Regions from separate parts of the Streptomyces sp. NPDC037242 genome, predicted to be linked through region 1. Evidence: riboswitches for the same ligand, from Rfam matches in the RefSeq annotation. Region 1 holds a riboswitch; each other region holds the start of a gene.

Region 1 (4,556 bases):
TGTCGGTCGTCGGCGACATCGATCCCGAGCAGACGCTCGCCTGGGTCGAGAAGTACTTCGGCACCATCCCCTCGCACGACGGCAAGCAGCCGCCCCGCGACGGCTCCCTGCCTGACGTCATCGGGGAGCAGCTGCGCGAGGAGATCGTCGAGGAGGTCCCGGCGCGTGCGCTGATGGCCGCCTACCGGCTGCCGCACGACGGCACCCGCGAGTGCGACGCCGCCGACGTGGCGCTGACCATCCTGGGCGGCGGCGAGTCCTCGCTGCTGCACAACCGGCTGGTACGCCGCGACCAGACGGCCGTCGCGGCCGGCTTCGGCATGCTGCGCCTGGCCGGGGCGCCCTCGCTGGGCTGGCTGGACGTCAAGACCTCCAGCGGGGTGGAGATCCCCGCCATCGAGGCGGCCGTGGACGAGGAGCTCGCGCGGTTCGCCGCCGAGGGCCCGACCGCCGAGGAGATGGAGCGCGCGCAGGCGCAGCTGGAGCGCGAGTGGCTGGACCGGCTGAGCACGGTGGCCGGCCGTGCCGACGAACTGTGCCGCTTCGCGGTGCTGTTCGGCGACCCGCAGCTGGCGCTGACCGCGGTCCAGCGGGTCCTCGACATCACCGCCGAGGAGGTGCAGGCCGTGGCCGCGGCCCGACTGCGCCCGGACAACCGCGCGGTGCTCGTCTACGAGCCCATCGCCGCGGACGAGGACGACGAGCCCAGCCGGCACGACGAGAACGAGGGGGCGGAGCAGTGAGCGACACCGCAGCCGTCACGATGACCTTCCACCCGCGCCCGCAGGCCGGCGAGCCGCAGCCGTGGGCCTTCCCGGCCCCCGACCGCGGGGAGCTGTCCAACGGCCTGACCCTGTTGCGCTGCCACCGGCCTGGCCAGCAGGTGATCGCGGTCGAGATCAACCTCGCCGCCCCGCTCGACGCGGAGCCCGAGGGCCTCGACGGCGTGGCCACCATCATGGCCCGCGCGCTGTCCGAGGGCACCGACAAGCACTCCGCCGAGGAGTTCGCGGCCGAGCTGGAGCGCTGCGGCGCCACCCTCGACGCGCACGCCGACCACCCGGGCATCCGGGTCTCCCTGGAGGTCCCGGCCTCCCGGCTGCCCAAGGCCCTGGGGCTGCTCGCCGAGGCGCTGCGCGCCCCCGCCTTCGCCGACTCCGAGGTGGACCGGCTGGTGCGCAACCGGCTCGACGAGATCCCGCACGAGCTGGCCAACCCGCAGCGCCGCGCCGCCAAGCAGCTCTCCAAGGAGCTCTTCCCGGCCTCCCTGCGGATGTCCCGCCCGCGGCAGGGCACCGAGGACACGGTCGCCCGTATCGACTCGGCGGCCGTACGCGCCTTCTACGAGGCCCACGTACGCCCCGCCACCGCCACCGCGGTGGTCGTCGGCGACCTGACCGGGATCGACCTGGACGCGGTCCTGGCCGACACCCTGGGCACCTGGACCGGCGACTCCGCCGAGCTGCTGCCGGTGCCGCCGGTGACGGCCGACGACACCGGCCGCGTCGTCATCGTCGACCGGCCCGGAGCGGTCCAGACGCAACTGCTGATCGGCCGCATCGGTCCGGACCGGCACGACCGCGTCTGGGCGCCCCAGGTGCTCGGCACGTACTGCCTGGGCGGCACCCTCACCTCGCGCCTGGACAAGGTGCTGCGCGAGGAGAAGGGGTACACGTACGGCGTGCGCGCCTTCGGCCAGGTGCTGCGCTCCACCGCCGACGGCAAGGGCGCCTCGATGCTCGCCATCAGCGGCTCGGTGGACACCCCGAACACGGGCCCGGCGCTGGAGGACCTCTGGAAGGTGCTCCGGACCCTGGCGGAAGGCGGCCTGACCGACGCCGAACGGGACGTGGCGGTGCAGAACTTGGTGGGCGTGGCCCCGCTGAAGTTCGAGACGGCCGCCTCGGTCGCGGGCACCCTCGCCGACCAGGTCGAGCAGGAGCTGCCGGACGACTACCAGGCGCAGTTGTACGCGCGGCTCGCCGAGACCGGCACGGTGGAGGCGACTTCGGCGGTCGTCAGCGCCTTCCCGGTGGACCGGCTGGTCACGATCCTGGTGGGCGACGCGGCCCAGATCGAGGAGCCGGTGCGGGCCCTGGGCATCGGTGACGTGAGCGTCGTCTCCAACTGACGGCCCGAAAGTACCGGCCCAACTGGGCGGCACGGGAGGGGCTCCGACGGTTCATCCGTCGGAGCCCCTTTTGTCCGTTTAGGGATGAGGTTGCTCGAATGTGCTGTGGCGTACGCAACAAAAAGGCGTGTCTGTTTGGCGATTGACTGATGATCCGCCTAGCGTCGGCCGTGCTGTTCGTCAGTTGTACCCGCCGCGCCCGCGGCACCGGACAGCGATCGCCGAGTCCCCGTCAGGCGCGAGCCTGGGGAGCCGGGGACCCACATCAGTCCCTGGGGTGAATCGGACCGCCTCGCAAGAGGAGGCCCGTAGGAGACCTTCCTGCTCCGAACCCGTCAGCTAACCCGGTAGGCGAGAGGGAAGGAAAGGATCAGCCCCTTCATGGCGTTTGGCAGTCGTGCCGCCGGCAAGCACCGTGGTTCCAGTCGTATGAGCCGCAAGACCGCCGGCTACGCCGGCGTAGCCGCCCTCGCCGCCACCGGCGTCGTCGGCTCCCTGGCCGGTCCCGCGTTCGCCGCGGACAAGGCCCCCTCCATGGAGGACACCGGCCTGAACACCATCGTCGTCGCCGACGAACTCGCGGACGGGATCCAGGCCCAGGCCGACTCCCAGCAGCGGGCCGCGGAAGCCGCGGCCGCCAAGGCGCAGGCCGAGGCCGACGCGAAGCAGCGGGCCGCCGAGGCCAAGGCGAAGGCCGAAGCCCGGGCCAAGGCCGAGCGCGAGGCCGCCGAGCGCGCGGCCCGCGAGGAGGAGCGCAAGCGCCTCAACACCTTCGTCACCCCGCTCGAGGACACCTACGTCAGCACGCAGTACCACGCGGGCGGCGGCATGTGGTCCTCCGGCAGCCACACGGGCATCGACTTCCACGCCTCCTCGGGCACCGAGGTGCACTCGGTCGGCCTGGGCACCGTGGTCGAGGCGGGCTGGGGCGGCGCGTACGGCAACAACATCGTCATCAAGCACGCCGACGGCACCTACACCCAGTACGGCCACATGTCCTCGCTGAGCGTCTCCGTCGGCCAGCAGGTCACCCCGGGCCAGAAGATCGGCCTGTCGGGCTCCACCGGCAACTCCAGCGGCCCGCACCTGCACTTCGAGGCCCGTACCGGCGCCGACTACGGCTCGGACATCGACCCGATCGCGTACCTGCGCCAGCACGGCGTCACCGTCTGACCCGCACCGCACACCTCCGCGAAGGCCCCGGCTCCCAGAGCCGGGGCCTTCGCGTTGTGTGAATGTTTCGTATTTCCGGCCGTCCTCGGAAATTATCGTGTGTTGCAATAGAGTTGCAGTGCGCGGACATGCGCACTCGCGCGCACATACACATCAATGACGGCGGCAGTCGGAAATAGGCGGAGGTCCGGTCTTGCGTATTCCCGCGCAGGCGGTATGCACAGCAATCCGTGACGACATCGTCTCCGGTGTCTTCGGGCCGGGCAGCCGGCTCACCGAGGAGGTGCTGGCCCGCCGCTACGGAGTCTCGCGCGTCCCGGTGCGCGAGGCGCTGCGCACGTTGGAGTCCGAGGGGTTCGTCACCACCCGGCGGCACGCGGGCGCCTGTGTGGCCGAGCCGACCGAGCAGGAGGCCGCGGACCTGCTGGAGGTGCGGATGCTGCTGGAGCCGCTGGCCGCAGCCCGGGCCGCCCGGCGGCGCAGCGAGGCCCACCTCAAGGTGCTGCGCGGGCTGGTCAGGCTGGGCCAGGAGCGGGCGCGGCGGGGCCAGGGGGAGGACCTGCGCTCGCTGGGCGGCTGGTTCCACGAGACGCTCGCCCAGGCCTCCGGCAGTCCGGGGCTGATCGCGCTGCTCACCCAGATGCGGCACAAGATCGCCTGGATGTACTCGGTGGAGGCCCCGGCGCGTCCGGTGGAGTCCTGGGCGGAGCACGGGGCGATCGTGGACGCGGTGGCGCGCGGTGACGCCGAGCGGGCCCGGGCGCTCGCCGCGGTCCACGCGGAGCGGGCGGCCGGGGCGCACCGGCTGCGGGTGAGGACTTCGCAACCTGCCGTAAACATGGCGAGCGGTCCGCATTAACAAACGCCGTATACAAAGGACGGATATTCGCGCGGCCCCGGTAATTCGCGGGTCCGTGCCACGTCGTGTCCTGCGGCGCCGTGCCGTGTCGTGCCGCGCAATTCCGGCGCGAATCGGCGGCCGTAATTCCGCTATTCGCGGCGCATTGTCGGGGAGCGCGGTTCGGGGACCGCCGCCGGCCCGTGCCCGCCGCTCGGAAAGCAGTGAAGCCGTGGCCGCCGGTGTTCCGGTGGCCACGGCTTCGCCGTACGGGTCGAACCCGAAGGGTCAGACGGTCTCGGGGAGCTCCTCGAGGCCCTCGGCGACCAGCTTCGCGAGGCGGTCCAGCGCCGCCTCGGCGCCCTCGGCGTCGGACGCGAGGACGATCTCCTCGCCGCCCTGGGCGCCCAGGCC
Region 2 (4,556 bases), on a different contig from region 1:
CCACTGGATGTTGTCGCGGGTCACGTCCACCGAGCCGCGCGGCTGCTGCGGCGGCCAGGGCTGGTCCGGATCCGCGGGCACCTCCAGGCCGAGCACCTGGGCGGCGCGCAGCGCGACCCGGGTGTGGCCCTCGGGCGAGAGGTGCAGCCGGTCCTCGTCCCAGGCCCGCCGGTCCTGTACGGACTTCAAGGACCAGAGGTCGAGCACCGGGCAGTCGTACCGGTCGGCGATCGCGCGCACGTGGGCGCTGTACGTCGCCACCTTGCCCCGCAGGTGCTTGAGGACCGGTACGCCGCGGGTGTCGAAGCCGGTGGTGATCATGACCTGGCCGACGGATCCGGTGAGGTCGGCGACGGCCGCCTCGAACCGCTCGGCCACGTCGTCCGGGTCGCTGCCGGGCCGGATGATGTCGTTGCCGCCCGCGCAGAAGGTCACCAGGTCGGGTGCGAGCTCCTTGGCCCGCGGGACCTGCTCCGCCACGATCTGGTCGAGGAGCCGCCCCCGGACGGCCAGGTTCGCGTACCGGAACCGGTCTTCTTCACGCCGATCGGCCAGGAGCACGGCCAGCCGGTCCGCCCAGCCGAGAAACGTTTCTCCGGGTCCCGGGTCCCCCACTCCCTCGGTGAAGCTGTCCCCGATCGCCGCGTACGAGCCGATGGTCTTGAGTGTCGTCGTCGCTGCCACGAGACCACATCCTTCACCCCGGCGCGTGACCTACGCCACCGTAGGCAGGGGTTGACGGACCGTGATTTATACCACCCGGCGGGTGAGGAATAACAGCGCGTGAGGCCGGGACCCCCCTCGGGTCCCGGCCTCACGCGGGTCAGGCTTCCGCCGGAGCGCCCGGCGGAGGGGCCGTCAGATGCTGACGCCCTTGGAGCGGAGGTAGGCCAGCGGGTCGATGTCGGAACCGTAGGACGGGCCGGTGCGGATCTCGAAGTGGAGGTGCGGGCCGGTCACGTTGCCGGTGGCGCCGGAGAGGCCGATGCTCTGCCCGGCGGTGACGCTCTGGCCGACCGAGACCGACAGCTGGGAGAGGTGGCCGTACTGGGAGTACTTGCCGTCGGCGTGCCGGATGACGACCTCGTTGCCGTACGCGCCGCCCCAGCCGGCGGAGACGACGGTGCCCGCGCCGACCGCCTTGATGGTGGTGCCGGTGCTCGCGATGAAGTCGACGCCCGTGTGGTAGCCGCTGGACCACATGGCGCCGGCGGTCTTGTAGGCGGTGGAGACGCCGCCGCCGACCGGGGAGACGAAACCGGAGGACGGCGCGGCCTGCTGCTCGGCGGGGGCGGCGGGCGCCGCCTGCGCCTCGTCCGCGGGGGCGCCGCCCTCGTCCGAGGGAGCACTGTCGAGCGCGGCCTGGTCGGCCCGGCCCTCGCCGGCGGAGGCCGGGTCGGCCGCATCGGCCGGGGATTCGGCGGAGGACTGCTCGACGGGGGCCGGAGCCTGCTTCGGGGCCGGAGCGGCGGTGGGAGCGGACTCCCCCTGGGCGCCGAGCGTCAGCTTCAGCCCGGGGTGGATCAGCGAGGGGTCGGCGCCGACGGCCGCGCGGTTGTCGGCGTACAGCTGCTGCCAGCCGCCGGTGAGGTGCTGCTGGGCGGCGATCTTGGAGAGATGGTCGCCCGGGACGACGGTGTACACGGACGGCGCGGCCGCCGCAGCGGCGGCGGGAGCGGCCTGCAGCGCCGCGGGAACCTGCGCGGCCACGACGGGCGCCGCGGCCGGGGCGGAGGCGGAGGCGGCCTGGGCGGAGGCGGCCCCGAACAGCGGGAGCACGAGGGCCGCGCCGCCGGTGCCTGCCATGGCGAAACCGCGGGATATCGAGGGGGACTTGGGACGGCGGTGCTTACCCTTTGCAGGCATGGTGAATTCCTCTCCGTCGCCTGCGAGGTGAGCTGTCGGGTTCGGACTGGAGATGTCCGGCCGTACATGAACAGCACATGTACGGCTTCACCCCGAGCCGTCCCGGTATAAAGATCCGGAACAGCGGCCTACCTGGTTCCCCCGCTCCTGCCGCGCGCGTGAATAGTCGGGTGCGGTTTCCGGATGGGGCAGGATTCGGCGGTCCATCCGGATCGAGAGCGAAGCTAATCGAGTTCGTCCACACGGAACAAGCCATGAATTTCCTGACGGAAACTCAAGGGTGATGATCCAGCGGAATTCCGGTCACCCTGCGTCCATTCCGCGGCGGCAACAGCCGCCCTGGGAAAGCAATTCGCCCATGATGATCAGGCACTCACGGTCACCGTATGATCTGGCTCACGGGGACGCGCCCGATCTCGCCTGCACTTATGGCAAGTTGCCGCCAAGTAGTGTAATTCGGACATCCCCTCAACCACCCGGAGGAGCCGCCGTGACCCAGCAGATACCCCAGAGCCCGTCCACCGAACCGGGGCTGGCCGGAGTGCGCAACTTCCGTGACGTGGGCGGCCTTCCGGCCGCCGACGGACGCAGGGTCAAGACGGGACGACTGTTCCGAAGCGGACATCTCGCGCATGCCACCGAAACCGACGCAGAGTTCCTCGCATCCCTCGGCCTGCACACCATCTTCGACTTCCGCAACGGCGCCGACCACGCGCTGGAAGGACGGGACGTGGAGCTGCCGGGCGTGCTCAACGTCAACATCCCGCTCTCGGACCCGGCGGACGGGCGGGAGTTCTGGAAGATGGTCCGCGACGGCGACCTCGACCAGCTCCGCTCGATCCTGGGCGACGGCAAGGCCGCGGATCGGATGGCGAACTCGTACCGCACGATCATCAAGAACCGCACCGCCGAGCACAGCCGGGTGGTGCACGCCCTGGCCGGGGACAGCGTCCCGGCCCTGATGCACTGCGCGGCCGGCAAGGACCGGGCCGGGCTGTCGATCGCCGTCACCCTGCTCGCACTGGGCGTCGGGCGCGAGGCGGTCGTGGCGGACTACTTGGAGTCGAACGCCCCGCACAACCGCTACCGGGTCCGCCGCGGCAGCCCGGCCCCCGAGGCCCGCTCCCCCGAGGTGATGGAGCTGCTCGCCCCGCTCTTCGACGCCCGCGCCGAGTACCTGGAGGCCGCCTTCGAGACCATCGACGGCCACTGGGGCGGCCTGGACCGCTACCTCGCCGAGGGCCTCGGACTCACGCCCGAGACCCTCGACCGGCTCCGCGACCGACTGCTCGACTGACCGCTCGACCGACTGCTCGACCGACCGCTCGGCCGACTGCTCAACCGAGATCGCCCGGCGGAGCAGGCCGTCAGCCGTTGCTGACGGCCTGCTTCACCAGCGTCCTGCCGAAGTCCCACATCAGCCCGCCGCCCCCGTGCGCCTCGTCCATGACCTCCCGGAAGGCCCTGACGAACCGGTCCACGTCCGCCTCGTCCACGACGAGCGGCGGGATGAGCTTGATCACTTCCAGGTGGTCCCCGGAGACCTGCGTGAGGATCCGGTGCTTCTGGAGCAGCGGCACCACGACCATCTGCGCGAAGAGCCCCTTGCGGGCCGCCTGCAGCATCGTCCACCGGCTGCGCAGCCCCAGCGAGGACGGGCGGCCGAACTCGATCCCGATCATCAGGCCGCGCCCCCGCACCTCGTGCAGCAGCTCGTACTCGTCCACCAGCGCGGCGAGCCGCCCCCGCAACAGGTCGCCCATGGCCCGGGCGTTGGCCACCACTTCCTCGTCCTCCATGACGGAGAGCACCGCCAGACCGGCCGCCATCGCCTGCGCGTTGGAGCCGAAGCTGGCGGAGTGCACGAGCACCCGGTCCATGGACGAGTAGACCTTCTTGAAGATCCAGTCCCTGCCCAGGGTCGCGCCGACGGGGACGTAGCCGCCCGACAGCGCCTTGGCCACGCAGACCAGGTCCGGCTCCACGCCCGGCTCGTGCTGGTACGCGTAGAAGTCGCCGGTACGTCCGAGGCCGGTCTGGACCTCGTCGGCGATCAGCAGCGCCTTGTGGCGGCGCAGCAGTTCCTGCGCGGCGGGCAGGAAGCCCGGCGGGGCCGCGAGTACGCCCTTGCCCTGGATCGGCTCGACGACGAAGGCGGCCACGTCGCCGCGCTTCAGCTCCCGCTCCAGGGCGGCCAGGTCCCCGAGCGCGATCTTCGTGTCGGGCAGCAGCGGCGCGAAGCCGTCCCGGAAGCCGCCCTCCCCGTTCACCGAGAGCGAGCCGGTGGTGAGCCCGTGGAAGGCGTGGTCGCAGTAGAGGATCCTGGGCCGCCCGGTGGCGTAGCGGGCGAACTTCAGGGCCGTCTCCACCGCCTCCGTGCCGCTGTTGCCGAAGAAGACCCGGTCCAGGTGCGGGCTGTAGGAGAGCAGCTTCTCGGCCAGCAGCCCCGGAAGCGGCTGGCAGTCGAAGCGGGTGAGGTCGGCGAGCTGCGCGTCCAGGACGTCGTGCAGGGCGCGCCGCACCACGGGGTGGTGCCGGCCCAGGCCCATGACTCCGAACCCGGCCAGCATGTCGAGGTAGTCGTTGCCCTCGGCGTCCCAGAAGTGGGCGCCCTCGGCCCGCTCGTAGACCTTGTCGAAGCCGATGGTGTGCAGCATCCGGGGCAGCTGGTGGTTGAGGTGGCGGGCGTG
Region 3 (4,556 bases), on a different contig from region 1:
GCTGCGCTACGACGGGCCCGTGGAGCTGGCCACCTGGCGGTTCGCCACCGAGGCACTGACCCTCGGCGGCCAGGACATCGCGGCCGGCGATCCGGTGCTGGTGGTCCTCGCGGCCGCCGACCGGGACCCCGAGCGCTTCGCCGAACCGGACACGCTCGACCTCTCCCGGGCGGACAACCAGCACCTCGGATACGGGCACGGGATCCACTACTGCCTGGGCGCACCGCTGGCCCGGCTCGAAGGGCAGACGGCGCTTGCGACTTTGCTGACGCGTCTGCCGGATCTGGAACTCGCTGCTCCGCCCGAGGACCTGCGCTGGCGCGGCGGACTGATCATGCGTGGCCTGCGCACCCTTCCGGTCCGCTTCACACCTCGCAACGAGTGAAGGCACACTGACCCGCAGTCAGTTTCCGTCGAAACTTGTGACAAGCGTTCGAAGGCCGCTAGGTTCTGCCGTTACCCCGCCGTTATGCGAAAGGTGCACCCTCATGCGTTCCGGGAACGGCCGCCACAGACGCCCCCGCCAGGTCCCCGCGATTGTCGTCACCGCAGGAGTCACAGGCTCCGCGCTGGCCCTGCCGCTGCTCGCCGCCACGGGCGCGAGCGCGGCCGAGACCTCCACGTGGGACAAGGTCGCCGAGTGCGAGAGCGGCGGCACCTGGAGCGCCAACTTCGGCAGCGGTGCGTACGGCGGGCTCCAGTTCACCGAGGAGCAGTGGAAGGGTGCCGGCGGGCTCGACTTCGCGCCCCGCGCCGACCTGGCCAGCCGTTCTCAGCAGATCGCCGTCGCCGAACGCGTGCTGGCCGCCCAGGGTCCCCGGGCGTGGCCGATGTGCGCGGAGTCGGCCGGCCTGACCCAGCAGGCGCCCGCCGCGGACGTGGACCCGGGCATGCCCGGCAGCCGTTCCTCCGTCGCCCCGTCCCCGTCCCGCCCGGACGACTCCGTACCGGTCGGCGGGTCCGGCGACCGGGCCACGGACTTCGGGGCTCCCCAGCAGGCCTCCCCGAGCCCGTCCGGTACGCCGTCCTTCCTGCTGCCCGACGTCCCGCTCGGGCCGCCCAGCGGACTGCCCGTCATGCCGGACCCGGTCCCGGACCTGCCGACGACGGCCCCGACGGCCCCCACGGCCCCGACGACCCCGATCGCCCCGGTCGACCCGGCGGCGCCCTCCACGGGCCCCTCGGCCCCCACGACGGCTCCCGTTGCCCCCACGACGCCGGCCGCCCCGGGCACGCCCTCCGCGGACCCGAGCGCCCCGGCGGCCCCCGGTGCCCCGGGCGCCCCCGGCGCCCCGGCCGAGGGCGGCGGCAAGCACCGCGGGGAGCCCGCGGTCGAGGCTCCCGTCGCATCTGATGCCGCGTCGGAACCGAAGTACACCGTGAAGGAGGGCGACAGCCTGGCCGCCATCGCGGACGCCAACGACCTCAAGGGCGGCTGGAACGCGCTCTATGCGGCCAATGAGCAGGTCATCGGCGAGGACGCCAACCTGATCAAGCCCGGCCAGAATCTGGATCTAACCCAGAAATAGGGGCACTTCGGGCATCCCAAAACAGCTGATTGCCCGTTTTGGGCAAGTGAGACATGTGTCTCTTCCGGTCAACTGGCGTGTCTGGTCCGGAGGCTTCCGCAAACCCCGTCCTCACCTGCGCAAACACTGATCCGGAGAGCGCAAGTAGGCCCCGTTTCTCCCCGATGGCGCTCGTTGAACATCGGGGAGAGACCTGCCTACCTTCTGAATCGCTCGCCACCGCGGGCTCCTTCGACCGCATCGCCGAATCCTGCCGGCGGACGGGGGGAACAGTCGTCGCGCAAGCGCCGAAGGCAGGAGCGGGGGAACCAAGGTAGGCGCCGGGAGCGGCCGTTGAGAGACGGTCACGCCACCGGCTAGGGGTTAAGCGGTGCGCTAGGTCGCACCGCCGGGCAACTCACTCGCCCGAACCCGACAGCTCACCTCGTAGGCGTCGGTGAGGAGAAACTCCATGCTGCTTTCCGGCAAGGGCAAGCACCGTCGCGGTACTGCAATCCAGCGGTCCGTCCGCATCGCAACGCTCGCCGGTGTCGCCGGTGTGGCCGTCGCCGCCCCCCTGATGGCCGCGGGCACCGCCTCCGCCGCCACCGCCTCCCAGTGGGACAAGGTCGCGCAGTGCGAGGCCGGCGGCAACTGGGCCATCAACACGGGCAACGGCTACTACGGCGGCCTGCAGTTCTCGTCCTCCACCTGGGCCGCCTACGGCGGCAAGGCGTACGCCGCGCAGGCCAACCAGGCCACCAAGGCCCAGCAGATAGCCATCGCCGAGAAGGTCCTCAAGGGCCAGGGCAAGGGCGCCTGGCCGTCCTGCGGCGTCGGCCTGACCAACGCCGCGTACAACGGCGGCGCGGCCGAGACCCCGGCCAAGCCCAAGGCCGAGCCCAAGAAGGAGCAGAAGGCCGCGCCGAAGAAGGAGACCAAGCGCTCCGAGACCCCGGCGCCGGTCAAGCCGAAGGCGGAGACCCCGGCCAAGCCGAAGACCGAGGCCCCGAAGACCGGCAACGGCTCGTACGAGGTCAAGTCCGGCGACACCCTGGGCACCATCGCCGACGCCAACGGCGTCAAGGGCGGCTGGGAGAAGCTCTACGAGCTCAACAAGGACATCGTCTCCGACGCCGACCTGATCTTCCCGGGCCAGAAGCTGAAGCTCAGCTGAATCCTGCGGTAACACCCCACCGCCCGGCGCGTCCCTCGATGCGCCGGGCGGTGGCGTGCGCCGGGCGTCCTGGCCGGTGGGAGCCCGATGATCAAGAGACCTATGTCCCGGAAGAGGGGTATTCGGTCCCTTTTTCGTCCCAGGACCCGGGCGGTCGGCTGGCCGAGTGCCCGGAGCCGGTTAGGCTCTAGTCGGCAAGGCCATCCCACGGCCTGACGCCACCGCACACCCAGCGTCACATCCCAGAAGGAGATGCTCGTGCCGTCCATCGACGTCGTCGTAGCCCGGGAAATCCTGGACTCCCGAGGCAACCCCACGGTCGAGGTCGAGGTGGGCCTCGACGATGGCAGCACCGGCCGTGCTGCAGTTCCGTCCGGCGCCTCCACCGGTGCCTTCGAGGCCATCGAGCTCCGTGACGGTGACCCCAACCGTTACTTCGGCAAGGGCGTAGAGAAGGCCGTCCTGGCCGTCATCGAGCAGATCGGGCCGGAGCTCGTCGGCTACGACGCCACCGAGCAGCGCCTGATCGACCAGGCCATGTTCGACCTGGACGCCACCGACAACAAGGGCTCGCTCGGCGCCAACGCCATCCTCGGCGTGTCCCTCGCCGTCGCGCACGCCGCGTCCGAGGCCTCGGACCTCCCGCTCTTCCGCTACCTCGGCGGTCCGAACGCGCACCTGCTGCCCGTTCCGATGATGAACATCCTCAACGGTGGGTCGCACGCCGACTCCAACGTCGACATCCAGGAGTTCATGATCGCCCCCATCGGCGCGGAGTCCTTCTCCGAGGCGCTGCGCTGGGGTGCCGAGGTCTACCACACCCTGAAGAAGGTCCTGCACACCAAGGGCCTCTCCACCGGCCTGGGCGACGAGGGCGGCTTCGCCCCGAACCTGGAGTCCAACCGCGCCGCGCTCGACCTCATCATCGAGGCCATCAAGCAGGCCGGCTACACCCCGGGCAAGGACATCGCGCTCGCGCTCGACGTCGCCGCGTCCGAGTTCTACAAGGACGGCAAGTACGAGTTCGAGGGCCAGTCCCGCTCGGCCGCCGAGATGACCGACTACTACGCCGAGCTCGTCGAGGCGTACCCGCTGGTCTCCATCGAGGACCCGCTGTTCGAGGACGACTGGGACGGCTGGAAGACCATCACCGACCGCCTCGGTGCCAAGGTCCAGATCGTCGGCGACGACCTGTTCGTCACCAACCCCGAGCGCCTCGCCCGCGGTATCGAGGAGGGCTCCGCGAACGCCCTGCTCGTGAAGGTGAACCAGATCGGTTCGCTGACCGAGACCCTGGACGCCGTCGAGATGGCCCAGCGCAACGGCTTCAAGTGCATGATGTCGCACCGCTCCGGTGAGACCGAGGACGTCACCATCGCCGACCTCGCCGTCGCCGTGAACTGCGGCCAGATCAAGACCGGTGCCCCGGCCCGCTCGGACCGCGTCGCCAAGTACAACCAGCTGCTGCGCATCGAGGAGATCCTCGACGACGCCGCGGTGTACGCGGGCCGCAGCGCCTTCCCGCGCTTCAAGGGCTGATCACCGCCTCACGGCGCTGGCTGGCCTCCGTACGTCCCCGCACTCGGTCCCGTACCGTGTGCGGGGACGTATTGCGTAGTGCGTATATAGGGGAGGCGGAAACATGGCCGGGAACCGGGATCGGTTCTCCACCTTCTCGACCGCGACCAGGCTCAAGCAGCTCGGCGAGCGGACCGCCGCCCACGTCTACCGCTCGCAGTCGCGCCGGCAGGTCCGCCGCAGCCGGCTCACCGGCCGGGCCGCCCTGCTCGTGCTCGTCCTCTGTACGCTGGTCGTCGCCCTCGCGTATCCGATGCGCCAGTACGTCTCCCAGCGCTCGGAGATCACGAAGC

The links. Region 1 has a riboswitch for cyclic di-AMP ahead of ACZ7GJ_RS24260 (M23 family metallopeptidase). Riboswitches for the same ligand answer to the same signal wherever they lie in the genome.
Region 2: another riboswitch for cyclic di-AMP. It lies ahead of ACZ7GJ_RS02295 (LysM peptidoglycan-binding domain-containing M23 family metallopeptidase); the one in region 1 lies ahead of ACZ7GJ_RS24260 (M23 family metallopeptidase).
Region 3: another riboswitch for cyclic di-AMP. It lies ahead of ACZ7GJ_RS33870 (transglycosylase family protein); the one in region 1 lies ahead of ACZ7GJ_RS24260 (M23 family metallopeptidase).

The regions. Positions count from the first base shown of each region.
Region 1 covers NZ_JBVJUY010000021.1:93,047-97,602, forward strand. The annotation lists gene ACZ7GJ_RS24250 (M16 family metallopeptidase) at 1-743, shown strand, start outside; gene ACZ7GJ_RS24255 (M16 family metallopeptidase) at 764-2,131, shown strand; cyclic di-AMP (ydaO/yuaA leader) riboswitch at 2,341-2,500, shown strand; gene ACZ7GJ_RS24260 (M23 family metallopeptidase) at 2,513-3,304, shown strand; gene ACZ7GJ_RS24265 (GntR family transcriptional regulator) at 3,498-4,163, shown strand; gene ACZ7GJ_RS24270 (HPr family phosphocarrier protein) at 4,431-4,556, opposite strand, start outside.
Region 2 covers NZ_JBVJUY010000001.1:536,197-540,752, reverse strand. The annotation lists gene ACZ7GJ_RS02300 (SGNH/GDSL hydrolase family protein) at 1-684, opposite strand, end outside; gene ACZ7GJ_RS02295 (LysM peptidoglycan-binding domain-containing M23 family metallopeptidase) at 859-1,866, opposite strand; cyclic di-AMP (ydaO/yuaA leader) riboswitch at 1,869-2,045, opposite strand; gene ACZ7GJ_RS02290 (tyrosine-protein phosphatase) at 2,357-3,163, shown strand; gene ACZ7GJ_RS02285 (aspartate aminotransferase family protein) at 3,234-4,556, opposite strand, start outside.
Region 3 covers NZ_JBVJUY010000040.1:67,715-72,270, forward strand. The annotation lists gene ACZ7GJ_RS33860 (cytochrome P450 family protein) at 1-385, shown strand, start outside; gene ACZ7GJ_RS33865 (transglycosylase family protein) at 489-1,529, shown strand; cyclic di-AMP (ydaO/yuaA leader) riboswitch at 1,805-1,977, shown strand; gene ACZ7GJ_RS33870 (transglycosylase family protein) at 1,981-2,685, shown strand; gene eno (phosphopyruvate hydratase) at 2,944-4,224, shown strand; gene ACZ7GJ_RS33880 (FtsB family cell division protein) at 4,328-4,556, shown strand, end outside.